Regions from separate parts of the Bradyrhizobium sp. AUGA SZCCT0431 genome, predicted to be linked through region 2. Evidence: predicted binding sites of a transcription regulator. Region 2 holds the regulator's gene; each other region holds the start of a gene.
What was found. Region 2 encodes PhoB, which activates phosphate uptake and scavenging genes when phosphate is short. Its sites were predicted from a motif close to TGTCATNNANCTGTCAT; they were not measured.
Positions count from the first base shown of each region.

Region 1: the regulator PhoB is predicted to act here: its motif matches at 9,453-9,469, upstream of JQ567_RS03250 (YbhN family protein).
Region 3: the regulator PhoB is predicted to act here: its motif matches at 7,028-7,044, upstream of ppk2 (polyphosphate kinase 2).

Region 1 is NZ_JAFCLR010000003.1:16,769-27,085, reverse strand. It holds gene urtA (urea ABC transporter substrate-binding protein) at 1-286, shown strand, start outside; gene JQ567_RS03295 (DUF2147 domain-containing protein) at 468-1,085, shown strand; gene JQ567_RS03290 (helix-turn-helix domain-containing protein) at 1,112-1,729, opposite strand; gene JQ567_RS03285 (acetylhydrolase) at 1,810-2,979, shown strand; gene JQ567_RS03280 (DUF3313 domain-containing protein) at 2,976-3,857, shown strand; partial or broken gene JQ567_RS03275 (transposase) at 3,925-4,200, shown strand; gene JQ567_RS03270 (hypothetical protein) at 4,260-4,808, opposite strand; gene JQ567_RS03265 (hypothetical protein) at 4,805-5,083, opposite strand; gene JQ567_RS03260 (hypothetical protein) at 5,300-5,926, shown strand; gene JQ567_RS03255 (hypothetical protein) at 6,182-8,134, opposite strand; gene JQ567_RS03250 (YbhN family protein) at 8,222-9,301, opposite strand.
Region 2 is NZ_JAFCLR010000008.1:142,340-152,656, forward strand. It holds gene JQ567_RS09800 (lysylphosphatidylglycerol synthase domain-containing protein) at 1-176, shown strand, start outside; gene JQ567_RS09805 (ATP-binding protein) at 220-1,524, shown strand; gene pstS (phosphate ABC transporter substrate-binding protein PstS) at 1,669-2,679, shown strand; gene pstC (phosphate ABC transporter permease subunit PstC) at 2,894-3,892, shown strand; gene pstA (phosphate ABC transporter permease PstA) at 3,897-4,742, shown strand; gene pstB (phosphate ABC transporter ATP-binding protein PstB) at 4,739-5,560, shown strand; gene phoU (phosphate signaling complex protein PhoU) at 5,584-6,300, shown strand; gene phoB (phosphate regulon transcriptional regulator PhoB) at 6,388-7,089, shown strand; gene JQ567_RS09840 (GcrA family cell cycle regulator) at 7,250-7,759, opposite strand; gene JQ567_RS09845 (aspartate aminotransferase family protein) at 8,328-9,533, shown strand; gene argF (ornithine carbamoyltransferase) at 9,533-10,317, shown strand, end outside.
Region 3 is NZ_JAFCLR010000045.1:24,871-35,187, forward strand. It holds gene ruvB (Holliday junction branch migration DNA helicase RuvB) at 1-430, opposite strand, end outside; gene JQ567_RS31630 (hypothetical protein) at 427-981, opposite strand; gene JQ567_RS31635 (NIPSNAP family protein) at 978-1,295, opposite strand; gene ruvA (Holliday junction branch migration protein RuvA) at 1,321-1,938, opposite strand; gene ruvC (crossover junction endodeoxyribonuclease RuvC) at 1,935-2,462, opposite strand; gene JQ567_RS31650 (YebC/PmpR family DNA-binding transcriptional regulator) at 2,672-3,418, opposite strand; gene JQ567_RS31655 (methyl-accepting chemotaxis protein) at 3,636-5,414, shown strand; gene JQ567_RS31660 (methyl-accepting chemotaxis protein) at 5,568-6,992, shown strand; gene ppk2 (polyphosphate kinase 2) at 7,109-8,029, shown strand; gene JQ567_RS31670 (hypothetical protein) at 8,059-8,700, opposite strand; gene JQ567_RS31675 (TIGR00282 family metallophosphoesterase) at 8,722-9,549, opposite strand; gene JQ567_RS31680 (5-formyltetrahydrofolate cyclo-ligase) at 9,553-10,128, opposite strand; RNA gene ssrS (6S RNA) at 10,246-10,317, opposite strand, start outside.

The DNA.
Region 1 (10,317 bases), on a different contig from region 2:
GACCGACGCCGACAAGGTGATCGACGCGCTGCCGGGCATCGAAACCAAGAATCTGACCGGCGGTATCGCGAAGATGCTTCCGAACCATCACATCACCAAGCCGGTGTTCATTGGTGAAGTCAAAATCAATGGCCAGTTCGACGTGGTGTGGAAGACCCCGGGCCTGGTGGCCGGCGATGCATGGTCGAACGAACTCGAGGGCTCCAGGGACCTGATCGGCGACTGGGTTGGCAAGAAGTGCGGCAACTACAACACCAAGACCAACAAATGCGGAGGCAGCCATTGAAGCCGGTTTGCGTATCGAGCCGGTTCCTGGCGCTTGCCGGAGATGATTCCAACGAAAATATGACCGAATGGCCGCGGCTCGTTCGCCGCGGTCTCGCGTTCGTCCGTCCAGGCACTGGAACCGTCCGCGAAATGGCCTTAGTCTGCGGCCATTCATTTTGTGAATTAGTCGGGTGATGACGATGCGAAGTGCGCTTTCTGTGGTTCGACTGATATTGCCGATCGTGATGGGGCTTGCGTTCGTTTGCGACCTTGCTGCGCAAACGGCGGAGCCGTCAGCCGCCGGGCTGTGGCAGAAGGTCGAGAAGGGAAAGCCGGTCGGATGGTTTCTGGTGGTCGATCGCGACGGCATCTATGAAGGTGCGTTTGCCAAGCTTTTTCCTGAGCCAGGCGATGCTCCCAATCCGGTCTGCTCAAAATGCACCGACGATCGAAAAGATCAGCCGTGGCTCGGGCTCTCCTTCATCCGCGACATGAAGCGAGACGGACTGAAATACGAGAATGGCAATGTGCTCGATCCGCGCGATGGCAAGATCTACAAAGCCAAGATGACGGTCAGTCCCGACGGACAGACTTTGACCATGCGCGGCTATCTCGGCTTCTCATTATTGGGCAAGGACGAGATCTGGACCCGGCTGCCGGACTCCTCGATTGCTTCGCTCGATCCGGCCATCATCGCGAAATATCTGCCGGCACAGGCGGCGGCGATGAAGCAGCCCGCTCCGAAAGCGCCTGCCCCAAAGAAGACGACGGCGCCCGCACTTGCGCCGCCACCTGGCGCGCCGGCCCCAGCGCGTTGAGCGGTGGCTGTTCGGCCAATGGCGCTTCAAATCGCCGATTTCAGGTCGGCGAAAGCCTCTTTGAGGTAAACCGCGATAGGTCGCTTTCCCTGGTCGCGGTTCCAGTTGTCGATCGCAAGACGCAGTGCTCCGATCGACATCATCGCGACGATGCGGAGCGCAGGCTGCCGCTTGGGCTGCGGCCACATCTGGCAGAGCGCGTCGAATACCGCTTGTTCTTTCTCTACATATTTCGCCTGGTGTCGTATGCGAAGCGACTCGTTCGCGCACATCAGGCGTTCGATCACCCTGGTCTGCTTGTAATCGGCCTGAAAGCGCAACGTCAGCTCCAATAAGGCGCTCTTCACGGCGTTGAGGGGGGACTGTTTGGTCGATTGCTCGAGCACGGCGGCTCGCAGGGTCTCGTTGAAACCGCCGTCCTGCCACGCCAGCAGAATCTCTTCCTTGGACTTGAAGTAGTAGAAGAACGTCCGCCGCGAGATTCCCGCGGCCTCCGCGATCGCGTCGAGCGTGGTGGCCTCGTAGCCGTGGGTCAGAAACAGTTTCAGGCCCTGCTCGGCGATGCGATGCAGCGTCTCGCGCCGCTTCCGCTCTCGCAGGCCTTCTTCCTTGGGGGACGAATTCTCCATGGCGTCTTGTGGCACGAATATATTTCCTTGCAAAATTACACTAAGTGCAATTACAATATTACACCCAGTGCGAATTGTGTTCAAGGTGAGGCAGCATGGACAGCAGGATTGGCGGCGGTGCATGGTTGCGGCGTGTTCAGTCCGCTGCATTCGGTCAGGACGGTACAACCGGGACGGCTTCGCGGTCCCGACGGTCCGGCAAAGACGTGCCGGCCACCATCACGCGACGGGGCCTCGGCGCCATGCTGCTCGCCGTCGCAATCACGGCCGCCGTTCCGGTCAATCCCGCGGCAGCGGAGGCCGATGCGCCCCCTTTTCGCGTCGTTGATTTCGACTGGATCGACCCGACGCGTTCGCGGACCATTCCCGCGCGCCTGCACTGGCCCGCGAATATCGCGCCGGGTGCGCGCGTGCCGCTCATTGTGTTCTCCCATGGGATGGGTGGCTCCCGCCGGGGATATCGTTATCTCGGCCAATATTGGGCCGCGCGCGGCGTTGCCAGCCTGCATGTTCAGCACGCGGGCAGCGACTCGTCGCTTTGGGCAGGCAATCCTCTTACCGTCGTCGACCGTTTGCAGCGAGCGGCTCACGAGAGCGAGGCGCTTGCCCGGGTCTGGGATTTGCGCTTCGCGCTGGACCGCGTGCTGCTCGGCGGTGTCGGCCCCTACGGCGCCCAGATCGACCGTCGGCGTATCGTCGCGGCTGGTCATTCGTATGGCGCGAACACGGCGCTTCTTGCCGTCGGCGCGCGCGTGATGCGCGAAGGGCAGTGGGTCGAGGCCCGCGACCCGCGCTTTGCCGCGGCGATCGTGATCTCTGCGCCGCCGTTCTACGGTGAAACCGATCTGGCTTCGGTGCTGAGCAAAATCACGGTTCCGAGCCTGCACGTGACCGCCACCAATGATGTCATCCAGATTCCCGGGTACTACTCGCCCGCAGCCGACCGGCTCGCCGTCTTCGACGCCATGGCCGCACCGCGCAAGCTGCTCGCCGTATTCGAAGGCGGGTCGCACAGCATTTTTACAGACCGCTCGTTCACCGGCGGTCCGGCTCTTAACCCGAAAGTGAAGGCCGCCACGGCGGAGCTCACGCTGGCTTTTCTCGATATGGCCTTCGACGGCAACGGTACGGCGCTGACGCGTTGGAATGCGACATGGCAGCCTATTTTGGCGTCCGCGCCCGGCACCGTGCTTTCGCCTGGTCCGATCGCCCGTTCGCGGCGGGTGGTGCAGGGATCAACGATCGGCTTGCCGGTCACGCCATGAGGTGGATCGTCGTCGTGGCGTTAGGCTGGATGGCCGGGGGCTGCACGGCCGTACAACTGGAACGGTCCGGCTCGTTGGCTTCCTACGACAATCTGACCCCGTCCGATGGGCTTCTGACCAAGTCGCAGGTTCGGGTTAGCAAAGCCGAAGTTCTCGCAGCAAAGACCCTGCGGATCGAGCCAACCGCACTCACGGCAGCCGCCGCGCGCGTGCCCTTCTCGGACGAGCAGCGCAGCCTGATCAAGAATGCGGTCAGCAGAGCAATGTGCCTTGCTCTGAGCGAGCGCTTCCGGGTCGTAGCACCGACGGAGACGGCGGATCTGAGCGTCCGTGCGGTGATCATCCACGTGGCGCCGACCGATGCGACGGCCGCAGGCGTCTCCAAGGTCGCGAGCGTCGTGCCGTCGATCGTTGCCCCCGGTGTACCGATTCCCGTCCCACGGCTTCCGATCGGGCTCGGGAGCCTCGCCGTGGAGGCCGAGGCCCGTGATCGTAACGGCAGCCAAAAGGCCGCCATGATCTGGGCGCGTGGCGCGAATTCCTTTACCAGCCCACCGCGTGTGTCGAGCGACGGGGACGCCTATGATCTGGCTTCCGCCTTCGGAGACGATTTCGGGAAGTTACTGGTCACGGCCGAGAGTCCGTTCGGAAAAATTTCATCACCGCCATCGATCGCCAGATTGCAGGCCTCCCTCGGTGGAGCGCCGAAGGAGGTGGCTTGTGAAGCATTCGGGCGCGCGCCGGGACTGGTCGGTATGATTGGAGAGCGGGCTGGACTGCCGCCGGACTGGACCGACAAGGGCGCACCAGCGAACGGGATTCACAACGAACCCACGCCGCCTGTTGACGGCAAGGCAGTTTCTGCGATCGAACGCTAACGCGCGGGCAATTCTGGCGTCTGCGCCATAATGCCGTGCAATCGCGCCAAACCTCTTGCTGCTGTGTGAGTTCGACCGCCACGCCATGGTCGATCACGGCATTGGCGAATACGTTCGCGGCGACGCTCACAGCAACACCGTTGAAGGCAGTTTCTCAGTTCTCAAGCGCGGCATCGTCGGCACTTACCACCACGTCAGCGAAGGGCATTTAAAGCGCTATCTGGCAGAGTTCGATTTCCGCTACAATAACCGCACTGCCCTTGGCATTACCGATGGGGAACGGACGGCAAATGCTCTCAAAGGTATTGAGGGCAAGCGCCTGACGTATCGGCCGACTAACTAAGATCAGCCACCACAAGCAGGCCGTCAAACGTTTCTTGGCTTGGGTAAGCGTCAAAAGCGCTAGCGACGAATGATATGAGGAACCAAACTTGGCCCTCTGTTTATCTTGCTGACACTGCGAACATCAAACGCGTCGCCAATCTCATTATGGCGCAGGTCCATTTCACAGAATAAATCTGCCAACACCGCCCGGGCTTGGGTGCCGCCAACTAGGCGAACATAAGTTGGAGCAAGCAATCCAGCTTTCGTGACCGCTTGCGCGTTATCCAACAGTTCGGGGTATTTCTTGAAGAACGATTTATAATCCTCAGGAGCACCTTCCGCATCTTTTCTGACGGGCAATCCCTTTTCCAGCCTGCGAGCAAACACCCGCGCAATCCCGAACGGAGCGTCCTTATACGTCATAAGATCATTGAGGCTCTCAACGAGAGAAATAATGTTGGCCGGCGTTTCTGGATTAGCAACTAAGGGCTTTGCCGCAGAGTAGAACCGATCAGACCAATGCTCATAACGAGCCAAGCGCAACAGATCGGCATGCATGTACGCACGATAGAAAAGCATCACAACGAACGACGCGGCAATTATTGAGGCCCCTAACCAAAGCGTCATTTCGCTTCTCCCTGACCGTTCCGCTTCCGAGCCTTTATCGCTTCGTTCAAGTTGGCTTGCTTGTCTCTTACCTTGGTCGGTATGCGCTGCCTGTCTTTTCTGTGCTTTCCGAACGTCTTGTAAATCTCGTTCAGAGCATGGAGGTAAGCCGGTCCTCGAAACACGATAGAAACGGCAAGGCCCAGAGCCAGAATGAGCACCACCGTGTTGGCAATACCGATTCTCTCAACCGAGGTGATCCACTGACCGGGGTCAGGTAACGCGTCTTTGCCCATGAAGGTTCCATTTGCAACCGTCACGGTCAATAGCTAGTTTACACCACCCGGGCAACCATTCGTTAACGGGAAGGGCTTTTTCGGCCTATTTTTTGCTAGCCTTACGTCTAGGGGCCGTCTTTTTCGTAGCCTTCCATTTCCTCGTGCGGCTTTGGCTTCATGCGCACGAGTGCGCCCATCAATTCTTTGGTCTTTTTCAAATCGGAATTGTTCGTCATGACGAAGCCACCCAAAAATAAAAAGCCTAAGCAGCCAGACCCACCCTGGAAAGTTCTTTGGCCGGGAGATCGCGGCGCGACCAAAGGTGATTCAGAGCGCGACACCCTTCTTGCGGCCGTCGGGTTTGCACTTAGCACATGGGAGATGATGGAGGAAGAACTCGCACTATTGTTCTCCGAACTAATTGGCGCGAAGTGGGGTGGCCCGGCAGTCCGAGCATATGGGTCAGTCAGCAACTTCTATGGGCGAGCCGACATGCTGTCGGCCGCCGCAGAGGCCTTCTTTTACGAAGCTACCACAGGTCGGATTAAGATCGCTGGCCCTGATCGCGAGGTCGCGCATACCCAACCCGAGTTTGGTGACTTGATGAAGCACTGTCGCCAATTCTCGGCTAGAAGGAACGACATTGCACATGGCCGTTACTTTAATCACCCCGACCTAGGTTATTTTCTGAGACCCGCTTTATACAATTCAAAAAAGTTCGATTTTGACGAGCATATGTTTGGCAGTTACTCCTACACGTCGTTTGAAATAAACGCCTATAGGGATCACTTCAGCATTCTGATCCAGCGGGCCAGAGAAGTGCGGTCCGCAGTCGAAACCATTGCCAAGAAGATATCCTGAACAATCTCACGCGTGTGCCAGAGTGACACTACATCACCGCCGTTAGTAAGCACGCGAGCCCCAGCCTCAACCATTTGAGGGGTGATCTCAATTTCATTGCCGCCCTGTAAATCGCGGGACGATGTATTTGTCCCCCTGATTTGCCCGACGTGTCAAAATGTTTTTGCGGGATCGCTCAAAGCTCAAAGCACCCACGCCAGCGACCGCCTGCTACTTTGCATGGGGTTGTTTTCGAGATTTTAATTTGGAAGCGGCCTAACGCGTCCCCGGCAATATCGGGATCGGCGATACCGGCTGCGAAATCACTTCAGGCACGGCGGCATCCAGTTGCAGCACGGCGGCTGCGGCCGGCAGTGCCGCGTCCGCCATTGCGGCGTGGCCTTCGGCGGTGGGATGCACGGCGCCGCCATACACCGCCGACAGAACTCCCCAGGTCGCGTCGTGGATGTCGGCAGGCTGCTGCGACGACGGCAAGCCCAGCGGATAAGTCATTGCCGCGAAGTAGCTGTCATTGGCGTCGCGGATCCAGCGTGCGCGCGGCAGATAGGCGCGATAGTCGCCGGCGCTGCGGCCGCACAGCATCGGCTGGCTGGCGGCGGTGACGATATCAGGATCGAAGCTTTCGCCGCGGGCCGAAAAGCATTGACGATCGAATTCGGGATCGCTCTCCGCACGCGCGCAGAAACCGTGGTTCGCAAACGTCGCTTGATGCGCATCGACAAAGGTCATGCGGTCGGCGCGCGGGTTGCGGCACAGGATGCCGGATTGGCACAGCGCGAGCGCCTTTAGCTGCGGCAGGAATTCGCCCTCGACAAAGTTCGAGACGGCGGCGAGCCGCCGCGGCTCGGCGTTGAACGAGGGGTGGATATCGAATCCCGCCCGTCCGCCGGGGCAGGGCGTGCCGTTGTTTGCCAGCGTCGGGTTGGCGTAGGAAGTGTAGACCACGCGGGACATGTCGCCGACCAGCGGCTTTAACGCCTCGCGCAGCTTGGCGAACCCTTGCGGGAGGTCGCGCATCAACGCGCCGCGTGCCTCCTCGACCGATGCCAGCACGCCGCTGCGCCGGAACAAAGCGCGCTCCGTCGCCGTGTCCACGATGACGTCGGCGACTAGCCCTGAAAAATAAATGTCGTTGGCGCCGACCGACAGCAGCACCAGATCGAGCTTGCGATCGGGCTGGCGGCTTTTGGCCGCCGTAACAGCTTCGCGCAATTCAGCGAGCTGGGCGTTGACCGTGCCCCGGCAGCTGCCGGATTTCGACGGCGGGCAGTCACGGGCGCGCTGCGAGCCGAACAAGCCGTCGGCGATGGTGGCGCCGGTGCAGGCCAGCGGCAGATACGTCACCGCGATATGCGGATATTGTACGGCGAGTGCCAATGCGGTCCGCGTCTGGTAGCTGTAGAGCGAGCGGTGGCAGGCTGCATTGAGCCAGAGCGCGCTCTGCCGCTGCCATACGGCCATCGTATCCGGCGCTTCACAGGCCCGTCCGCCCTTATAGCCGGCGCGGCTTGGACGGTAATATTGTGAGGCGGCCGTTCCCAGATAGGAGCGGAAGCAAAAGCCTTCATCTGACAGCGCGATAGGCCGGTCCGGATTTCCCTCGCCGGAAGCGATGCTGTCGCCGAGCCCGGCGATGAAGATGTCGCGCACCGAGATCTCGGTAGCGACGCGCTGGCCGCCGTCCGAGCCGGCGGAGACGTCGACGCTGGCAACGGTGGTACGGCCATAGCGGACCCTGAAATTAACCGGCTCGGCGCAGTCGAACGTGGATCCTTGCGGCCCGTCGCCGTCGTCGAACGACCAGGCGCAGGTGGCGCCGACCGGAACCGGTCCGGTCAGGCGGACGGTGATGGGATGATCGATCGGCGTCAGGTAGCTTTCCTTGACGTTGTCGCGGGTACAGGGCTCGCTGACACGGCCGGCAAGATCGATGCAAAGCCGGTTCACGGTGTTTCGTGCCCAGCCGCGGCCATCGCTCTGGATCGCCAGCGCTTGTTCTGCGGCCAATACGCTGCGGCCGCGCCCGGTCTCGGCGTGCAGCAGAAAATCCCGTTCCTCGCGGAACAGGCGGAAACGGTTGCGGACCTCCCAGGAAATCTGCATGGCGCCTTGGGCGATCTGCGCTTCCGCAGGGGGAGGCGATAGCGCCGCCAGCGCGCCGGCGAGCAGCGCGACTGATACTATCGATCGAGGTAAAATTCCGGCCATGGCGCGTTTGACGTTAGCGGTAAGGCAGAAATAAGAGAACCCGACCCTCGTAGCCCAAAAGACTGAAGCAGGCAGATAACGTCGCTGTTACCGTTTCGCTCGCTTGAGCGGCTGCCTGACCGGGACCTCCGCCGTGCGGGGCTGTTCGTTCATCTGGCGGCTGGCCTGCGCGAGCCTGCGGCGTTCCTGCCAGGGCTGCACCACGCTCAGCCAGAGTTCGCGCGCGCCCATGATCCAGATCGAGATGCCGAAGGGAATCAGGAAATACAGGATCCGGAACACCACCAGGGTTGCCAGCAATTGCTCCTTGCCGAACTGCGGCAGCGCCACCAGCATCGCGGCGTCGAACACGCCGATGCTGCCCGGCGCATGGCTGGCGAAGCCGAGGAGCGTTGCGAGGATGAAGACCACCGCCAGCGAAACGAAATCGATATGGGGCTGCGTCGGCATCAACAGATACATCGCCAGCGCGCAGAACCCGAGATCGACCACGCCGATCATGACCTGCAGCAGCGTCAGCCGCGCCGAGGGCAGCACCACCTTCCAGCCGTTCTGGCCGAGTTCGCGGCGGTTCTCGCCCATCACCAGCCAGAGGAAATAGGCTCCGATGCCGGCGAGGCAGCCGAGCGCGATCAGACGGTTCACTGAAGGCGGCAGCAGATCCATGGCCGTCGCCGCCTCCGGATGCCACGCCATGCCCATGCCGAGCACGAACAGATTGCCGAGCCAGAAGGTCAGGCCCGAGAGGAAGCAGATTTTGGCGACATCGATCGCGGTCAGGCCGTAGTCGGAATAGATCCGGAAACGGATCGCGCCGCCGGTAAAGACGGTGGCGCCGATGTTGTGGCCGATGGTGTAGCTGGTGAAACTCGACAGCGCGGCGATGCGATAGGGCACGTGCGTCTTGCCGATGGTTCGCAGCGCAAAGAAATCATAGAAGGTCAGCGTGCAGAACGCGCCTACCACGCACAGCGCAGCCAGCGCGATCCGATGCGGCGCGATCTCCGTCAGCGCGGTCAGAATGATCGCGGTATCGACACCCTTCAGGGTGTGAACCAGATGGGTGACCGCAAGAATGATGATAAGGAGACTCGCAGCGATCCCTAGCCGTTTCCAGCCGATCTTCTCCTTGAAGCCACGCCCAAGCGTGGTCAGCAGCCGATGCATTCATCCTCCCGGCGGGACGGCAAAAAAAGAAAAACCTGTCAAAAGGGCCGACAGGGACGGTCAGACGCACCGTGCGCGGAGACACATAAGCCAAAATCGAACGGTTGTGCAGCCCTTGACAAGCCTAGCTTCTGCGTTCGTTCGGCAACCCTGTCATACGTCCTACATATGCTGCCGCGTTAACGATTGTGAGTCGCGGCTAAAGGTGTTCCCGACGCTCTCTTGTAAGCGCCGTTTCGCTGTTGCCGGGGCCGCCCTGCGTAGATCGGCTTGAGGAGGGGCCGCGGTTTCGCATTCCCAAGCCGAGGGACGGTTATTCGGAGGCATCACGAACCATGAACGGCTTGTTCATCCCGAATTGCGGACATCTAATATTACGCTGAGAGACAACTCGTGAAAGCGTCGCCGCCGAAGACGCCCGAGAACGCGGCCGAAAAGCAGCTTAAACGGGGCTTTTTGTGTCATCTCGACCAAACAGACGCATGCCCGGAAAGGTGCTTCCGCTGCGGGTGACCGATGGGCAAGGCGGTCAATTGCCCGTCGATCGACGGCATCATCCAGAAGGCCGACGAAGTCGGGGGCGAGGTCGCGGCCGTGCTGGATGCAACGCTGAGCCATGTCGCCTGCGCCGCTGCGCCTGACGAGATCTCGCTATCGCCGTCCGGGTGTGGAAGCTGCCGCGCGACCACGCGCTGGCGGAGCCCACGGTTGGTCTGCGGGCCGAGAGCAGATTTGTCTGGTCCATTGAGGCAAAACGCCGCGCGTGAAAATCGCGCGCGTTCTTGCGTCCGTGGCTGCGATTCTGGCCGGCGTGCCACTGCCGGTGCGGGTACTCACCGCTTGGGAATCACCTCGCCGGTTCGTCGTTTCAGTCGATCGCGGGAATCACCGGGTAACCGCGGGAACCCGCAACCGGCACGCGAGGACGCCAAGCATTTATTCACCATCGAAGCAGACGAAACCGGGTCGGTTACCCCAAATGCACCATTAGCGTCGTCATTACAGACCGATAGCAG
Region 2 (10,317 bases):
TGTTCCGGGTCCTCTATTATATTGCGCCTTTTGTCATATCTGTAATCTTGCTGACGCTTCGGGAGGTTATCCTCGGTGCGCGGTCGAAGCGCCTGCGCCAGTTGGCGCCTGGCCCCGACGCCGAGCCGAGACGTGAGGCCGTCTATGTGCGCGAGCGTGGAGACACCGGCGCCTGAAAGCGCGTAAGAGACGCCAGAGACAGAGGGAACAAAGCCAACAATGGCGATAGACGATTCCTCCTCTTCCTCCTCCTATTTTGCCCCATGGTCCGACCGGTTACGGCATTCGGCCATTATCCTGCTGGTCGCGGGCCTTGCTTTGTCGGTATTCGTTGCGACCGGCGAACTCGGGGTGGCGCGCGCCGTTGCCGCCTTTATCTGCATTGCCGCCGCAGCCCTGGTGCCATGGCGGCTGCATGATGCGGTCACCTCGCGCGAAGACGTTCGTGGCGTCAATCCGGTTGAAGCCGCCGCCGTCAGCGCCGTCGTGGCCGGCATGCCGGATCCGGCCGTGCTGCTCGACCGCGCCGGCCGCGTGATCCATCTGAATGCGGCGGCAGCCCAGCTTGCCCCCGCTTTGCGCAAGAACGAGCTTGCCCAGTTCGCGCTTCGCTCGCCCGAAATCATCACCGCCCTGCGCGAGGCGATCGCGACCAGCGAACCGCGCCGCGCGACCTATCTCGACCATGTGCCGGTCGACCGCTGGATGGAGCTGATCATCACACCGGTGCCGGTGCCGACGCTGTTCGGCGGCACCGACAAGTGCATGCTGATGACGTTCCACGACCAGACGCCGCTGCGCCGGGTCGAGGAGATGCGCGCCGATTTCGTCGCCAATGCCAGCCATGAACTGCGCACGCCGCTCGCCGCCCTGTCCGGCTTCATCGATACGCTGCAAGGGCCGGCCAAGGATGACGTCAAGGCGCGCGAGCGCTTTCTCGGCATCATGCACGCGCAGGCGACGCGCATGGCGCGGCTGATCGACGATCTGCTGTCACTGTCGCGGGTCGAATTGTCGGCGCATGTTCGGCCCGATACCTCGGTCGACATCGTGCCCATCATCCACCAGGTCGCCGACGGGCTGGAGCCGCTGGCGCATGAACGCCAGGTCGCGATCGACATCGATCTGCCTGAGCTGCCGGTGACGATCGCGGGCGATCGCGAGGAGCTGCTGCGGCTGTTCGAAAATTTGATCGAGAACGCGCTCAAATATGGCGCCTCCGGCGGCAAGGTCATCGTCTCGCTGGTGCAGGCGAATTCCGTCGACGGCGCGCCGGAAGTCCGCGTCCTGGTGCGCGATTTCGGGCCCGGAATTGCCCCGGAACACCTGCCGCGGCTCACCGAGCGGTTCTACCGGGTCGATGTCGGCGACAGCCGGGCGCAGGGGGGAACCGGGCTCGGTTTATCCTTGGTGAAACATATTGTTAACCGCCATCGCGGCCGGCTTTTGATTGAAAGCGTGCCCAAAAACGGGGCCACTTTTACCGCCTGTTTTCCCCAGGCCAAACCCCCGGCAGGGGCTTAAACCCTAGCGATTTCAATCGCTTGAGACTGTCATCCAACTGTCATTGAACCTTCGTAAAAGCTCTATTGACCGCACCTAAACGGATGCGGCGTGAGCGCGATCGGGCGTTAACAGGCGCTTCGCTCACCAGATGGAGACCAACCCATGAATTTCATCAAGACAATCGTCGCGGCAGGCCTCGTCGCCGCCTCGACCTCGGCGTTCGCGGCCGATATCACCGGCGCCGGCGCCACCTTCCCGTTCCCGCTCTATTCCAAGTGGGCCGATTCCTACAAGAAAGAGACCGGCAACGGTCTGAACTACCAGTCGATCGGTTCCGGCGCCGGTATCAAGCAGATCATCGCGAAGACCGTGACCTTCGGCGCCAGCGACATGCCGCTCAAGTCGGAGCAGCTCGACAAGGAAGGCATGATCCAGTGGCCGCAGGCGATGGGCGCCCTGGTGCCGGTCGTCAACCTCGAAGGCATCAAGCCGGGCGAACTGGTATTCACCGGCGAATTGCTGGGCGACATCTATCTCGGCAAGGTCAAGAAGTGGGACGATCCCGCGATTGCCAAGCTCAATCCGAAGCTGAAGCTGCCCAGCGACGCCATCACCGTGGTCCGCCGCTCCGACGGTTCGGGCACCACCTTCCTCTGGACCGACTACCTCTCGAAAACCAATGCCGAGTGGAAGACCAAGGTAGGGGCCGGTACGGCGGTTGAATGGCCGACAGGCGTTGGCGCCAAGGGCAACGAAGGTGTGGCAGGCAATGTCGGCCAGACCAAGAACTCGATCGGTTATGTCGAATACGCCTACGCCAAGCAGAACAAGCTGACCCATGCCGGAGTGATCAACAAGGCGGGCAAGACCGTGCAGCCCACCATTGGGGCATTCCAGGCCGCAGCAGCCAATGCCGACTGGGCCGGCGCCAAGAACTACTACGTGATCCTCACCGACCAGGCCGGCGAAGCTTCATGGCCGATCACCGGCGCGACCTTCATCCTGATGCACAAGGACGCCACCGACAAGGCGGCTGCCAAGGAAGCCATCAAGTTCTTCACCTGGGCCTTCGCAAAGGGCGACAAGATGGCTGAAGAACTCGACTACATTCCGATGCCGGACTCGGTGGTCAAGATGATCGAAAAGACCTGGACCGCCGAGATCAAGAGCTGAGCCGAGAACAAAGATCTGGGCCGCGTTCCGGCCCGGCGAACAACGGGAGCGTGCTCCCACTCTACCCAACCCGGTCTCTCCGGGTTGGGTCTTTCCCTCCGGGCTGGAGGGCGAATACAGGGCGGTCCGGCTACCAGGAAATCTGGTGGCAATGTCCGGTGCAAAACCGGCGCCGGAACCAGGGCAGTTGGGCTATACAGTACAGGGGATTGGCGTGGCAGACATGGCGGTTCAGAGCGACATAATGGAAGCTGCCGGACCTTACGATCGCGCCAAAGCTCTCAGCGCTTTCAAGTTTGGCGACGTGACATTTTACTGGATCACGCGCGCCTGCGCGATCTCGGTCCTGCTCATCCTCGGCGGCATCATCGTCTCGCTGATCGCGGGCGCCTGGCCGGCGATCAGGGAATATGGCTTCTCCTTCCTGTTCACCTCGCGCTGGGCGCCATCCAACGATCCGCCGGTGCTCGGCGCACTCGGGCCGATCTATGGCACGCTGGTCACCTCGGTGATCGCGATGACGATCGCGATCCCAGTCGGGCTCGGCATCGCGATCTTCCTCACCGAGCTTTGTCCGCAGTGGCTGCGTCGCCCGATCGGCATTGCCGTGGAATTGCTCGCCGGCATCCCCTCGATCATCTACGGCATGTGGGGGTTCTTCGTGCTGGGCCCGTTCATGGCCGACAGTTTTCAGCCGTTTGTGATCAAGGTGTTCGATGGCGTCCCGATTCTCGGCACCATCTTCGCTGGTCCGCCGTCTTATCTCAGCCTGTTCAACGCGTCGCTGATCCTTGCGATCATGGTGCTGCCGTTCATCACCGCGATTTCGGTCGACGTGTTCAAGACGGTGCCGCCGGTGCTCAAGGAAGCCGCCTACGGCGTCGGCTGCACCACCTGGGAAGTCGTCCGCAACGTCGTGATCCCCTATACAAAGGTCGGCGTGATCGGCGGCATCATGCTGGCGCTCGGCCGCGCGCTTGGCGAGACCATGGCGGTGACGTTTATCATCGGCAACGCCTTCAAGATCACGGGCTCGGTGTTTTCTCCGGGCACTACGATCTCGGCGGCGATCGCATCCGAATTCGCCGAGAGCGACGGCTTGCACCAATCCGGCCTGATCCTGCTGGGGCTGCTATTGTTCGTGCTGACGTTCTTCGTCCTGGCGGCCGCGCGGATAATGCTGATGCGGCTGGAAAAGAAGGCGGGGAATTAAGATCATGAACCCGATTTATACCCGTCGCCGCCGCGTCGACATCGTCGTCAAGGTCCTGTGCCTCGGCGCCGCGGTTTTTGGCGTCACCTGGCTGGGGCTGATCCTGTTTACCTTGTTCTTTAACGGCCTCGCCGGGATCAATCTCGCGGTCTTCACGCAGAATACCCCTCCACCGGGATCAACCGACGGCGGATTGCTGAACGCGATTGTCGGCTCGATCATCATGACCGTGATCGGCGTCGGCATCGGCGCGCCGCTCGGCCTGTTCGCCGGCACATACCTTGCCGAATACGGCAGGAACGACAAGCTGACCTCGGTGATCCGTTTCATCAACGACATCCTGCTCAGCGCGCCCTCGATCATCATCGGCCTGTTCGTCTATGGCGCGATCGTGGTGCCGATGGGCGGCTTCTCGGCCTTTGCCGGCTGTCTGGCGCTTGCCGTGATCGTGATCCCCGTGGTGGTGCGCACGACCGAGGACATGTTGCTGCTGGTGCCCAATCCGTTGCGCGAGGCCGCGTCCGCGCTCGGCCTGCCGCGCTCGCTGGTGATCAAGCGCATCGCCTACCGCGCCGCGCGCGCCGGCCTCATCACCGGTGTACTGCTCGCCACCGCCCGCGTCGCCGGCGAAACCGCGCCGCTGCTGTTCACCGCGCTGTCGAACCAGTTCTTCAGCCTCGACCTCACCAAGACGATGGCGAACCTGCCGGTCACCATCAACAACTTCGTCCAAAGCCCCTACGAATACTGGAAGCAGCTCGCCTGGAGCGGGGCGCTGCTCATCACCCTGACCGTACTTGCCCTGAATATTGGCGCGCGCATCCTTGGCGCCGAGAGGACAGCAAAATGAACGATCTTTCCGTATCCGTGAGTGCTGCGAACGGACCTGTTCCGCAGGTCGCCTTGCCCGACGCGCCGCCGAAAGTGACCGCGCGCGGCCTGAATTTCTACTATGGCGAGCACCATGCGCTGAAGAACATCAACCTCACGCTCGGCACCCACCGCGTCACCGCCTTCATCGGGCCGTCCGGCTGCGGCAAGTCCACGCTGCTGCGGATCTTCAACCGGATGTATGACCTCTATCCGGGCCAGAAGGCGACCGGGCAATTGATGCTCGACCAGACCAACATCCTCGACCCCAAGCTCGATCTCAATCTGCTGCGGGCCCGGGTCGGCATGGTGTTCCAGAAGCCGACGCCGTTTCCGATGACGATCTACGAAAACATCGCCTTCGGCATCCGCCTCTATGAGAAGATCTCGAAATCCGAGATGGACGGCCGCGTCGAAAAGGCGTTGCGTGGTGGTGCGCTGTGGAACGAGGTCAAGGACAAGCTGAATGCATCGGGCCTCAGCCTGTCCGGCGGCCAGCAGCAGCGGCTCTGCATCGCGCGCACCGTGGCGGTGCGCCCTGAAGTGATCCTGTTCGACGAGCCCTGCTCGGCGCTGGACCCGATTTCGACCGCCAAGGTCGAGGAACTGATCCAGGAATTGTCGGAGGACTACACCATCGCCATCGTGACCCATAACATGCAGCAGGCGGCGCGCGTCTCGGACAAGACCGCCTTCATGTATCTCGGTGAACTGGTCGAATTCGACGACACCAACAAGATTTTCACCTCGCCGAGCGATCGACGCACCCAGGATTACATTACCGGCCGGTTCGGCTAAGCGCACATCGCGAGGAGAAGACAATGGCTTCAGAACATACCGCGAAGGCGTTCGACAGCGATCTTCAGGAATTGACCCGCCTGGTCGCCGAAATGGGCGGCCTTGCCGAACGCATGATCACCGAATCCGTCGATGCCCTGATCCGGCGCGATGTTGCGCTCGGAAAACGCGTCGTCGCCTCCGACGCCGAGATCGACCGCCTGCAGCACCTCATCGAGGAACGCGCGGTGCTGACGATTGCGCGCCGCCAGCCGATGGCCATCGACCTGCGCGAGATCGTCGGCGCCATGCGGGTGGCCACCGATCTGGAGCGGATCGGCGACCTCGCCAAGAACATGGGCAAGCGCGTCGCGGCGCTGGAGAACGATTTCCAGCCGCTGAAACTGATCCGCGGTCTCGAACACATGACCGATCTGGTGCAGTCGCAGGTCAAGTCCGTGCTCGACGCCTACGCGTCGCACGATCTGCCGGCGGCGATGGCGGTCTGGAAGGGCGACGAGGAAGTCGACGCCATCTGCACCTCGCTGTTCCGCGAACTCCTGACCTACATGATGGAAGATCCGCGCAACATCTCGTTCTGCATCCATCTGATGTTCTGCGCCAAGAACATCGAACGGATCGGCGACCACGCCACCAACATCGCCGAGACCGTGTTCTACATGATCGAAGGCCAGCAAATCCTCGACAAGCGCCCGAAGGGCGACATGACGAATTTTGCCACGACGGTGCCAGGAAACTAGAAGCGGAACCAGTAGCGGAACGGACAACCGAACGAGAGACGTTTTTCGCGTATCGACAGCGCGTCAAAACACAAGAGGCTGACATAGATGAACGCACGCATTCTGGTGGTTGAAGACGAGGAAGCGCTCACCACGCTTCTGCGCTACAACCTCGATGCCGAAGGCTATGAGGTCGAAACCGTCGCCCGCGGTGACGACGCCGATACAAGGCTGAAGGAGCGGGTGCCAGACCTGATCGTGCTGGACTGGATGCTGCCGGGCCTGTCCGGCATCGAACTGTGCCGCCGCTTGCGGGCGCGGCCGGAGACCAAGGCGCTGCCGATCATCATGCTGACCGCGCGCGGCGAGGAAAGCGAACGGGTGCGGGGGCTGGCGACCGGCGCCGACGACTACATCGTAAAACCCTTTTCGGTGCCGGAGCTGCTGGCGCGGGTGAAGGGCCTGTTGCGGCGGGCGAGCCCGGAGCGGCTGGCCACCGTGCTGACCTATGGCGATATCGAGCTCGACCGCGAGAAACGCCGCGTCGCGCGCTCGGGCCGTCCGATCGATCTCGGGCCGACCGAATATCGCCTGCTGGAGTTTTTCCTGGAACATCCCGGCCGCGTGTTCAGCCGCGAGCAACTGCTCGATAGCGTCTGGGGCCGCGACATCTATATCGACGAGCGTACCGTCGACGTGCATATCGGCCGCCTGCGCAAACTGCTCAATCCCGGCCGCGAACAGGACCCGATCCGCACCGTGCGCGGCGCCGGCTACGCGCTGGATGACCGGTTTGCGAAGGTGGAGTAGGCGCGGCGTAAACAGGTTTGCGTCGTCCCGGCGAAGGCCGGGACCCATAACCACAAATATTGATTGCTTTAAAAAGGCTGGAGCTCCAGCCAGGCATAACCACTGCTATCGGTGGTTATGGGTCCCGGCCTTCGCCGGGACGACATCAGTGAGCGTGCCCTTACCTGGTCGGCTTCGGCGCCGGGCGGCGGCGATCGGAGGCCGGCTGATAGGCGATGCGCGAGTGATGTGCGCAATAGGGCAGGCTGGTGAGCGCCTTGCCGCCGCAGAAAAAGAATTCCGAGCTGGAGGGATCGCCGATCGGCCAGTGGCAGGTGGCCTCGTTCAATTCGAGCAGCGTCAACCGCTGGCTCATCGGCACCACATTGTCGTAGGCGACCGGATCCGGCTCCATCTCCACCTCGAAGGCGTGGGCCAGCGCGGTGTTGCCGCGCGACACCGGGCGCGCCACCCGCATCATCTGCTGGGCGGGGCGCGCCTTGCGCTGACGCGGCGCGGCCGAGGAGGGGCTCTTGGCACGGCCGGAAAGACCCAGCCGGTGCACTTTGCCGATCACTGCATTTCGCGTCACATTTCCGAGTTCCGCGGCGATCTGGCTGGCGGAAAGTCCGCCCTCCCAGAGCTTTTTAAGCTGCTCGACGCGCTCGTCGGACCAGGTCAATACCGTCATCGCATTCTTCCCTTCGCACAGAGCCGGCCAATCCGGGGGCAGCGCTGGCGATGCCAATTCTCAAAAATCCCAGCGGGCAGAATCCCTTAGCCCTCGCCGGGCGCAAAAAGCCGCCCGAACGTTTACGCCTCACAAAATGGACTCTAGGGGTCAGTACTTCCGCACGAGATGTCGTACCCGACAGCCCAGACGCTACAATATGGCGGGACTCTGGCGCAAGAGTCCGCGTCCGTGCGTCCACATGTTCCGGTATTTATGCATTGCAATTGGAGTTTTCCACGGCACCGGAATGCTACGGATTGCTTTATCTTGCACCGCAGGAAAGCGGTTCGAGCATGATCCGGAAAAGTGGACGCCGGTTTTCCCTCGGGACAAGCGCAAAGCGCTTGCCCGGAGATCATGCTCAAAACAAGAGGATTTCGGCGTGTTGACACGGTCCAAAGCCCGCATAGAATGCCTGCCACGTGCCGCCCCGAAAAGGCGGCACGTTTTGTTTTCGCAAGACCGGCTGTGCCGCGTTCGCGCCAATGCACGCTATGTGGCCGGTCTCTAACCGTCAGTGATAGCCATGACCAACAGCGCCCCGTCGCATCTGCTTCCCGTATTCGCGAGAGTCGATCTCGGTTTCGAACGCGGCGAAGGCGCGTGGCTGATCTCGACGTCCGGCGAGCGCTATCTCGACTTCACCTCGGGTGTGGCGGTGAATGCGCTCGGCCATTGCCATCCGCATCTGGTCGCGGCCTTGCAGGAGCAGGCCACCAAACTCTGGCACATGTCGAACCTGTTCAGGAGCCCGGACGGCGACAAGCTTGCAGCAAGGTTGTGCGAGCAGAGCTTTGCCGATCTGGTGTTCTTCTGTAATTCCGGCGCGGAAGCGATGGAATGCGCGATCAAGGTCGCGCGCCGCTATCACGCCGCCAAGGGACATCCCGAGCGCTATCGCCTCGTCACCTTCGAAGGCGCGTTCCACGGCCGCACGCTGGGCACGCTGGCGGCGACCGGCTCAGCCAAATATCTGGAAGGCTTCGGTCCGCCGCTGGACGGCTTCGACCAGGTCGCGCATGGCGATCTCGAAGCGGTCAAGAAGGCGATCGGGCCGCAGACCGCCGCCATCCTGATCGAGCCGGTGCAGGGCGAGGGCGGTGTCCGCAGCGCGCCGCATGCGTTCTACAAGGCGTTGCGCCAATTGTGCGACGACAAGGGCCTGCTGCTGATCTTCGACGAGGTGCAGACCGGCATGGGCCGCACCGGCGATCTCTTTGCCTACAAGCGCCTCGGCGTCACGCCCGACATCATGTCGCTGGCAAAAGCGCTCGGCGGCGGCTTTCCGATCGGCGCCTGTCTCGCCACGGCAGAGGCGGCTTCCGGCATGACGCCGGGCTCGCACGGCTCGACCTTCGGCGGCAACCCGCTGGCGATCGCCTCCGCCAACGCGGTGCTCGACGTGATGCTCAAACCCGGCTTCTTCGACCACGTGCGGAAAGTGTCGCTGCTGCTGAAACAGAAGCTCGCCTCCGTGGTCGATCGCTATCCTTCCGTGCTCGCGGAAGTGCGCGGCGAAGGGCTGCTGATCGGCGTCAAGGCCGTGGTGCCCTCGGGCGATCTCGTTGCCGCGCTGCGCGACCAGAAGCTGCTGACGGTCGGCGCCGGCGACAATGTCGTCCGTTTCCTCGCGCCTCTGATCGTTTCCGAATCCGAGATCGAGCAATCCGTCCAAAGCCTCGAACGCGCCTGCATCGCGCTGTCAGGCGACAAGAAGAAGGCGGCGGGGTGATGAGCAAGTCCCTACGTCACTTCCTCGATATCAGCGAGCTGCCGCCGAAGGAATTGCGCAACATGCTGGACCTGAGCGTCGCCATGAAGGCGAAGCTGAAGGCGCATGAGACGCCCAGAAAGCCGCTCGAGGGCAAGACGCTGGCGATGATCTTCGAACGGCCGTCGACCCGCACCCGGGTCTCGTTCGACGTCGGCATGCGCCAGCTCGGCGGCGAGGCCATCATGCTGACCGGCGCGGAAATGCAGCTCGGCCGCGGCGAGACCATCGCCGATACCGCGCGCGTGCTGTCGCGTTACGTCGATGCGATCATGATCCGCATCCTCAACCACGATGCGCTGCTGGAGCTTGCCGCCAACGCCACCGTGCCCGTCATCAACGGGCTCACCCGGCGCTCGCATCCCTGCCAGGTGATGGCTGACCTGATGACGTTCGAGGAGCATCGCGGCTCGATCGAGGGCCGCACCGTGGCCTGGACCGGCGATGACAACAACGTGCTGGCGTCATGGGCGCATGCGGCGGAGCGCCTGAAGTTCAAACTGAACGTGGCGACCCCGCCGCAGCTCGCGCCGAACAAGGCGATGAAGGACTGGATCAAGGCGACGCAGGCGCCGATCGTGCTCGGCAACGACCCGGAAGCCGCCGTCGCCGGCGCCGATTGCGTCGTGACCGACACCTGGGTGTCGATGGGCGACAAGGACGGCGAACATCGCCACAACGTGCTCAAGCCCTACCAGGTCAACGCCCAGCTGATGTCGCTGGCCAAGCCCGACGCGCTGTTCAT
Region 3 (10,317 bases), on a different contig from region 2:
CCGCCGGCCCCTCACCGATGATGAGATCGAGCTGAAAGTCCTCCATCGCAGGATAGAGCACTTCCTCCACCGCCGGGCTGAGGCGATGGATTTCGTCGATGAACAGCACGTCGCGCTCTTCGAGATTGGTCAGCAGCGCTGCGAGGTCGCCGGCCTTGGCGATCACGGGACCGGAAGTGGCGCGAAAGCCGACGCCGAGTTCGCGCGCCACGATCTGCGCCAGCGTGGTCTTGCCGAGGCCGGGAGGGCCGACGAACAGCACGTGATCGAGTGCCTCGCCGCGCTTGCGCGCCGCCTCGATGAAGATCGAAAGGTTCTTGCGCGCCTGCGCCTGGCCTACGAATTCGGACAGCAATTGCGGACGCAGCGCGGTGTCGCCGACATCGTCGCTGCGGCGTTCGGGGGTGACGATGCGGGAGGGCGTGTTCATGCGGCAGTTCTAGCACGATGCAGGGGTTTCGCGAGCCACCAGCACAGGCTGGCCGGAATGACCGCCAGCACAGCGAGGATCGCTGACAGCGACAGCGCCTGTCGTGCAGACCGGACGTCCGGCAAGATCACGGCCGATGATTCCGAGGGCACCATGAAGGTGCCGAATACGACGAAACCGGCGACGGCAATGGCCGCAGCGAGCCACGCCATCCAGATCATGTTGATACCGCCATAGACCGCAGCCAATGCGAATATCAGGCCGGCAGCAACCGATGGCAGAAACGCCGCGAGCATCGTGACAAGGGCAAGCAGCACGATCGCGACAGAGGCCAGGGTGCGCAGCGCTTCGAGTTCGAGAAGTGCGAGAAACATCTGCAGCAGCGCGGCTCCGAATGCGACCACGATCAATGAAATCAGCGCCGCAATCGTCAGCGGTCCTGCAACGGAGAAAATCAGGACGATGCCGATCGCGCGCGCGAAACGCCCGGCAACGGCGCCTGCCGAATAGTCGCGACGTTCGGCTGTGACGTTGCGGGAGGGCGTGTTCATGCGGCCGTTTTCGGAAACAATGGCCGGAAAAACGACCGTTCATAACGGATGAAGCAGCGCGTCCGCTGTGCGAAGGCGACCGCCTTCTGGCAGTCGGGATCGGTGCTGGCATCCTTGCGGTATTGTTCGTAGGCCGCGAGGCTTGGAAAGCTGAACATCGCCAACGCGACGTCGCTCTCGCCTTCGGATGGCAGAAAGTAGCCGTGATGGACGCCGCCGAACCGCGGCAGCAGCTCAAGCCACATCGCGCCGTAAGCCTCGAAGTCGGCGAGCTTGTCCGGATCGAGCTGGTAACGCAGATAACACGTAATCATTTTGTAATACTCCAGCTCAGTTCACTCACTTCGCGAGTTCCTTCAGCCCCAGCCGAATGAGCTGCGCGGTCTCGGCATTCTCGCCGGCGCTGCGCGAGGCGGAGGCGATCGCCGCCGCCGCCTGCGGCTGACCATAGCCGAGATTGACCAGCGCCGAGATCGCGTCGGTGACCGGGCGCGGCGCGCGGTCATTGTCGATGGCCCCGGAGAGATGCACCAGCGCCGGATCGACGTTGGCGAATGCCGGCGCCTTGTCCTTCAATTCGGTGACGATGCGTTCGGCGACTTTCGGCCCGACGCCGGGCGTGCGCGTCACCGCGGCCTTGTCGCGCAGCGCGATCGCATTCGCAAGCTCGGCCGGCGGCAGCGTCGAGAGCACTGCCAGCGCCACCTTGGCGCCGACGCCCTGCACGGTCTGCAGCAGGCGGAACCATTCGCGCTCGATGTCGCCGCGGAAACCAAAAAGCTTGATCTGGTCTTCGCGCACATAGGTCTCGATCGAGAGCACCGCGGCCTCGCCGGGCGCGGGAAGCGCCTGCAGCGTGCGCGACGAGCAATGCACCTGATAGCCGACGCCGCCGACGTCGAGGATCACGTAGTCCTCGCCGTAGGAGTCGATCAGGCCTTTCAGTTTACCGATCATAGGCCTGCCACCTTCAGCCGCAGCGCCGTGCCGGCGCGGTGATGGGCGTGCGTGATCGCGATCGCCAGCGCGTCGGCGGCGTCGGCGGATTTCGGCTCGGCCTTCGGCAGCAGGATCTTGAGCATGACAGCGATCTGGTTCTTGTCGGCATGACCGGCGCCGACCACGGTCTTCTTGACCTGGTTGGGCGCGTATTCGGCAACCGATATGCCGAACATCGCCGGCCCCAGCATGGCGACGCCGCGCGCCTGCCCGAGTTTTAGCGTCGCGACGCCGTCCTTGTTCACAAAGGTCTGTTCGACCGCAGCCTCCATGGGGCTGTAGTCGCCGAGCACGGCGGCGAGGCCTTCGTGGATCGCGAGCAGCCGGCTCGCCAGCGGCAGATCGTCCGGCGGCTCTACCGAGCCGCAGCCGATGAAGGTCAGCCGGTTACCCTCGGTCTCGATCACGCCCCAGCCGGTGCGGCGCAGGCCGGGGTCGATGCCGATAATCCGGACGGGTTGGCGAATCGGAGGAGATGTCATGGCCTGTGATAACGCCAGAGCACCGTGAACGAAACATAAAGAGAACAGTCATCCCCTGCCGTGGCGGCAAGACCCGCGTTGTCATCCCCGCGAAGGCGGGGATCCAGTATTCCAGAGACGGCTGTGAAAGAGCCGAGAGGCCGCGGCGTACTGGATCGCCCGGTCAAGGCCGGGCGACGACCGTTGAAAATGGGGCGGCAATCGAGATGCTACCCGCCCATCTTCGCCATCAGCGCGTCCGAGACCTCGAAATTGGCGTAGACGTTCTGCACGTCGTCGTGCTCGTTCAAATGGTCGATCAGCTTGAGCAGCTTCTCGCCGGTCTCATCGTCGACCGGCACTGTGTTCTGCGGCTTCCAGGTCAGCGCTGCCTTGCGGGCCTCGCCGAATTTCGCTTCCAGCGCCTTGGCGACCTCGCGAAACGTTTCCTTGGAGGCATAGATTTCGTGGCCGTTCTCGCTCGAAATCACGTCGTCGGCGCCGGCTTCGATCGCCGCATCCAGCATCGCATCGTCGGAGGCGACCTTGGCGTCGTATTCAATGATGCCGGTGTGATCGAACATGAAGGAAACCGATCCGGTTTCGCCGAGGTTGCCGCCGGACTTGGTGAAGTAGGAGCGGATATCGGAGGCCGCGCGGTTGCGGTTGTCGGTCAGCGCCTCGACGATCACGGCGACGCCGCCGGGGCCATAGCCCTCGTAGCGGATCTCGTCATAATTCTCGCCCTCGCCGCCGCTCGCCTTCTTCACGGCGCGCTCAATCGAATCCTTCGACATGTTTTCCTGGCGAGCGGAAATGATCGCCGCGCGCAGCCGGGCGTTCATCGCCGGATCGGGCTGGCCCATCTTGGCCGCGACCGTGATTTCCCGCGCCAGCTTGCCGAACAGTTTCGACTTCTGGGCATCCTGCCGCCCCTTGCGGTGCATGATGTTCTTGAATTGGGAATGGCCGGCCATGCGGGGTCTCTTGGATTCGTTCGTGAGCGGATTGGATGAAAACGCGGCCTTATAGGCCGACAACCGGCCAAAATCAAAGATTCACGGCCGTTTTGGTACTTAAGTAGTGCCCGTATGCCGGAATATCAGGCAGTTGTTAACCATGACTTCATGCCCGGATGAGAGGATGCGCCGCACCTACTCAACTTTTAAGAGACCCCAACCGTTAAGAGAGCCCATGGCGTTCGGTTTGTTTCGAAAGCGAGTGCCGGAGGCGGCCGCGCCTGCCGTTGAACCCAAGAATCCGGTAGCTAATCCGGGTGCGGTTCCGACGGCAGCAGCCGCGACCGACGGCACCCCTGAAGGCGATTCGGCCAAGGAAATCCTTGAACTGCTGGAACTCGAACTCGGCGGCATGATCCGCCAGCTCGAGCGCGCGGCCCATTCGGTCGCCGGCGGCGCCGAGGCCACCGCGGCGACGCTGACCACCATCCGCCACCGCACCGATGCCCTGACCGGCCGCACCACCGCAGCCCAGAGCACCGCAACCACTTTCGCGCAGGCCGCCGACAAATTCACCCATTCGGCCCAGGGCATCGGCGAGCAGGTGCGCGATGCCGGCAAGCTCGCCGACCAGGCCAGCGAGGCCGCACGCGAAGCCAGCGCCAATGTGGACCGCTTACGCGAATCGTCCGCGGCGATCGGCAATGTCGTCAATCTGATCGCGCAGATCGCAAGGCAGACCACGCTGCTGGCGCTCAATTCCACCATCGAGGCCGCACGTGCCGGCGAAGCCGGGCGCGGTTTTGCGGTCGTCGCCACCGAGGTAAAGGCGCTCGCGGTGCAGACCCAGAACGCCACCGAGGAAATCACCAAGAAGATCGAAGCGCTGCAGCGCGACGCCGCCGGCTCGGTCGACGCCGTGCATCGGATTTCGCAGGCGATCGAATTGATCCGGCCGGTGTTCGACAACGTCAACGGCGCAGTTGCCGAGCAAAGCCAGACCACCGGCGAAATGTCCGACAATGCCGCCTCCGCCTCGCGCTTCATCGTCTCGGTCGGCGAAAGCGCCACCGAGATCGATATTGCGACCAAGGAAGCCGAAGCCCATGGCGAAAGCGTCGCCAATGCCGGCCGCGCGGTCACGACCTTTGCGCAGAAGCTCAAATCGCGCTGCGCGGTGCTGCTGCGCCAAAGCGAGCGCCAGGGCCAGCGCAAACAGGAAAAGCTGCCCTGCAGCCTCAAGGTCGAAATCCAGACCCCGCGCGGCCTGATCACCGCAACGGTTTACGAGATTTCGATCGACGGCATTCTGATCAGCGGTCCCGACGCGGAAAAGTTGGCGCCAAACCAAAGCCTCGACGCCACGCTGCCGGATATCGGCGCCTGCAAAATTCGCGTCAGTGAACGTTCCAAGGCCGGCGCGCAGGCGCAGTTCGAGCGGCCGGATGCCGCTTTGCGCGAGGCGATCGAAGACAAATTGTGGGCGATCCACGACGAGAACACCGAGTTCGTCACCCGCGCCATGGAAGCAGGCGCGGCGCTGACCAGGATTTTCGAGCAGGGCGTCGCCAGCGGCGCGATCTCGATGGAAGACATGTTCGACACCAACTATGTCGAAATATCAGGCAGCAACCCGATGCAGTACCGCACCAAAATTCTGGACTGGGCTGACCGCGCGCTGCCGCCGTTCCAGGAGGCCTTCCTCGCCAGGGACAAGCGCATGGCGTTCTGCGCGATGATCGACACCAACGGCTATCTGCCGGTTCACAACAAGATCTATTCACACCCGCAGCGGCCCGGCGACGTCACCTGGAACACCGCCAACAGCCGCAACCGCCGCATCTTCAACGATCCCGCGGGCCTTGCCGCCGGCCGCAACCAGCGCGCCTATCTGGTGCAGAGCTACGCCCGCGACATGGGCAACGGCAACACCGTGATGATGCGCGAGATCGACGTGCCGATCCGCGTCAAGGGCCGGCACTGGGGCGGCTTCCGGACGGCCTACAGGCTCTAGAGCCTTTGGTTTCCGATGGACATGCTTCGCTGGAAAACGCTCTAGTTCGCTCTCAGGCAAGACTGCAAGGCGCGAATCGCGTTCTAGACTTGGAATTGGAATGCGCTCGCCGCGGTGGGCCGATCATCGGCTCTGACTGGAGAAAGCTCGAGCATGTCCTTTGTGCAGCGTGCAGTCCTGGACACTCAATCCAACCACACACTGGCCGAACGGCTCATTGACCAGCTCGCCGACCGCATCGGCGGGCTCGGCGTGGAGCTTGCCGATATCGCCGGCAACGTCCAGGAGGTCGCAAGCCGCGTCGCGAACCAGTCGGACCGGTTCCACCACTTGCAGAAGACGGCCCAGACGATGGTCTCGGCCAACCGCGACATCGCCAATGCATCGCAGGCGGTGCAATCGACCACGTCCGCAGCCGTCGTTGAGATCGTTCAGTCGCGCAGCGCGGTGGATACGGCCGTCAATCACATCGCCGAACTCGTCGAAGCGGTCGGCCGCATCGAGGCCCGGCTCAGCGCCGTCGGCTCGGCCCTGTCGCAGGTTGCAAAAGTTTCCGGCTCGATCGAGGCGATTGCGAAGCAGACTAACCTTTTGGCGCTCAATGCCACGATCGAGGCGGCGCGCGCCGGAACCGCCGGCCGCGGCTTTGCCGTGGTCGCGAACGAAGTGAAGAGCCTGGCGGAAGGAACTCGCCAGGCCACGCAGCAGATTTCCGATACCATGCGCGATCTCGACGGCCAGATCGGCAGCCTGATCGGCGAGAGCAGCGACGCCTCGCTCCGCGCCAAGAGCGCTGGTGAAGGCGCACAGCAGATCAGCGGCATCATCGCGCGCGTGCATCAGGGCATCGCGTCCGTAGGCCACGAGATCGACGGCGTCGCCAAAGCCGCGACGTCCAATCTCGGCCATTGCGACCGCGTGATCGAGGAACTCGGCCAGCTTGCCCAAGGCGTCGATTTGTCTTCCAGCGAGCTGAAGCAGGCCGACGGACGGGTGGCGAAACTGCTCGAACTGTCGGAAGGCCTGATCGTGCTGATCGCCGACAGCGGCGTCGAGACGGCGGATGCGCCGTTGATCCGCGTGGTGATGGATACCGCAAAGCAGATTTCCGACGCGTTTGAGGCCGCCGTCGCGTGCGGCGAGATCACGGTCGATCAGTTGATGGACGAGAAATACCGCGAAATATCCGGTACTGATCCGAAGCAATATCTGACCGACTATGTCGCCTTCACCGACCGCGTCCTGCCTTCCATCCAGGATCCGATCCAGAAGAGCGATCCGCGCATCGTGTTCTGCGTCGCCTGGGCCAAGGGCGGCTATCTGCCGACCCACAATCCGAACTACCGCCTGCCGCAGGGGCCCGATCCCGTCTGGAACAACGCCAATTGCCGCAACCGCCGCCTGTTCAGCGATCGCGCGGTGAAGAAGGTGGCCGCGAGCACAAAACCGTTCCTGCTGCAGACCTATCGCCGCGACATGGGCGGCGGCAATTTCGTGCTGATGAAAGACCTCTCCTCGCCCATCCACGTGCGCGGCAGCCATTGGGGCGCTTTCCGCATGGGCTTCCGGCAATCCTGAACGACAGACGTCAAAACGCTTTGCCCGGCGTGCACTGTCACACCACTGACATGCGCATTTGAAACTAACGGTGATGCCGTGCATTTCCTTTGCGCTTCCCTGGGCGGAGTATCTCGATGACCGAAAAACCACTCAATGGCTCGATCCATGATCGCATCCACGCGGAAATGATGGACAGTTTCGACGAGGAACTGGAACTAGAGATCGACGACGATCGCCTCGACGCACTGACCAACGAATTCGAGGGCCATACGTCAGAGGAAACCGTCGACCGAAGGCTTTATTTCAAGGAACTGTTCCGCCTGCAGGGCGAGCTGGTGAAGCTGCAAAGCTGGGTGCAGCACCAGAAGCTGAAAGTGGTCGTGATCTTCGAGGGACGCGATTCCGCCGGCAAGGGCGGCGTCATCAAGCGCATCACGCAGCGGCTGAACCCGCGGGTCTGCCGCGTCGCCGCACTGCCGGCGCCGAACGAGCGCGAACGCACCCAATGGTATTTCCAGCGTTACGTCTCGCATCTGCCGGCCGGCGGCGAGATCGTGCTGTTCGACCGCAGCTGGTACAACCGCGCCGGCGTCGAGCGCGTGATGGGATTTTGCAGCGAAGCCGACGTCGAGGAGTTTTTCCGCTCGGTGCCGGAATTCGAACGCATGCTGGTGCGCTCCGGCATCATCCTGATCAAATACTGGTTCTCGATCACCGACGAGGTACAGCATCTGCGTTTCACGATGCGGATCCACGATCCCCTGAAGCAGTGGAAGCTGAGCCCGATGGACGTGGAAGCGCGCAGCCGCTGGGAGCAATACACCAAGGCCAAGGAAGCGATGCTGGAGCGCACCCATATTGCCGAAGCGCCGTGGCACCTGGTCGAGGCCGTCGACAAGAAGAAGGCGCGGCTGAACTGCATCGCCCATCTGCTTGAACAGATTCCCTACAACGAGGTCCCGCAGGCCCCCGTCATCCTGCCAGCGCGCGTGCGCAATCCGGATTACCAGCGCGGTCCGGTCCCGGCGGAGATGTACGTGCCGGCGCGCTACTGAGCGCGTAGCCAATGTAGCAGGCCGCGCAGCTAGCGCAGGCCTGCGGGCAATTCGAAGCCCTTGTACTCGCGCAGCAGCATCGCCTTGAGCACCGGCGTTTCCGGCTTGGCGTCGGGCCCGGGCACCGGATTGCTGTCCGCCTTGATGAAATCCGGCGGCGTCCCCGGCAATTTGTAGAGATTGAAGCCGTTCCGCCGCACCGCGAAATCGGCCTGCAGATAGCCGTCCGCCATCATGGTGCCGGCAGGCGCGAGGTAGAAGCCGTCCTCACGATAGGGCCCGAGCATCGAATAGGTCTTCGAGCCTTTCCGGACGCCGCTGAGCTGGCTGCTCAACCTGACCAATTCGGTTTCGCGGCCGTCGATGTTCACATAGACCCGGCGCAGCGGGAGCTCGGCCGAGTCCTGCGTCACCACGCTGACGAGCACGAGCACATGCTTGGCGAGCGCGCGGTATTCTTCCGCACTGGAAGCCCAGGAGAAATCCACCGAGGATCCTCTTGCCGCGCCCTTCGGCGCGACCTTCGCCGTGTTGATCGCGGACTTCTCCAGCCGCCCGGTCATGTCTTCCAGCGACACCGGGTTCTGCGATACCGGGCGCTGGGTGAGCTTTTGCGCGGACGCCGGCTGCGACAGCAGCAACGCCAGCAAGACGACTAGAAACCTTTGCATCACACCTTCTCGCACGCCCGTTCAGTGGCCGGTCCAAAATCCCGGCACCGCCGGCTCCAGCCTGCCGCCCGCCCGCACCGGCGCGATTCGCAGCGCCAGCCCGGTGGCATCGTCGGTTTCGACCGCGACGCCGCTTAGTGTCGCCACACCGAACGCCGGTTCGAATCGGCCGGAGGGAATGCCGGTGACGAAGCGGTGCAGCGGCTCTTCCTTCTGCATGCCGATGATCGAATCATAATCGCCGGTCATGCCGGCGTCGCTCATATAGGCGGTGCCGCCGGGCAGCACCTGATGATCGGCGGTCGGAACGTGGGTGTGGGTGCCGACCACGAGACTGGCGCGGCCGTCGCAGAAAAATCCCATGCCCTGTTTCTCGCTGGTCGCCTCGCCGTGGAAATCGACCACGATGGCGTCGGCCGCTTCACGCAGCGGACAGGCGTCGAGCTCCTTGCCGACCGCGTTGAACGGATCGTTGAGCGGCTCCATGAAGACGCGGCCCATGGCGTTGATGACCAGCGCGCGCTTGCCGTTCTTGGTGTCGATCAGCGCGGCGCCGCGGCCCGGCGTATGGCGCGGAAAGTTCAAGGGGCGGATCAGGCGCGGCGCGCGCTCGATGAACACCAGCGCCTCCTTCTGATTCCAGGCGTGGTTGCCGAGCGTGACCGCATCCGCACCGGCGTCGAGGAGATCCTGATAGATCGCCTCGGTGATCCCGAAGCCACCGGCTGCGTTCTCGCCGTTGACGATGACGAGATCGAGCGACCAGTCTCTGACCATGCCGGGGAGATGCTCGGAAATAGCGGTGCGGCCGGTCTTGCCGACGACGTCACCGATGAAGAGGATGCGCAAAATTCAGCTCCGGAAATCGAACACTTTCTTTTCCGTTAGCACAAAATCCAGTGCCACGTCGTGCGGCTGCGCCGGAACCGCCTTTATTTGCTGCACGGCAAACGCAGTGCCGACGGCGATAATGGCTTTCGCCTTGCGCAAATGCTCCAGCGTGAAATCGTAATGTCCGGCGCCATAGCCGATCCGGTGCCCCGCGGCGTCGAACGCCGCCAGCGGCACCAGCAAGATGTCGGGAATGAGTTCAGCGGCCGCCGGCGACGGTTCGAGAATGCCGAGCGGCCCTAACATCAGCCGGTCGCTCGGGGACCACGCCCGGAACGCCAGCGACTTGCCGCGCGCCATCACCGCCGGCAGCGCCAGCCTGGCGCCCGCTTCCGCGAGCTTGCGCATCAACGGCGTCGGGTCGATCTCGCTGCGGATCGGAGAATAGCCGGAGACAACCGTGCCCGACGTGATCTCGAACGGCGGGCCGCGCTTGGCGAGGGCTTGCGCCGCGTCGGCGCGCTGCTCGTCGCTCAATGCATCGCGCTTTGCCAAAGCGGCAGCGCGAAGGTCTGCTTTCGAAGCACTTGCCGTCATGCAGCGTTCTGTTCCGCCGAACATCGCCCGCGAAGACGGACGAAGCGAAAGTTGCAGGGCCTAGGTGGTGAAGCCGGTAGAGTAAAAGCTCGACGCAAAAATCAACCGAAACAAAAGTGCGAAGCCGCAGAGGCCGTTGAAGCGCTCGATCCCGGAGTTCCCTACGAAAGTAGGTGGGCACCATATGAC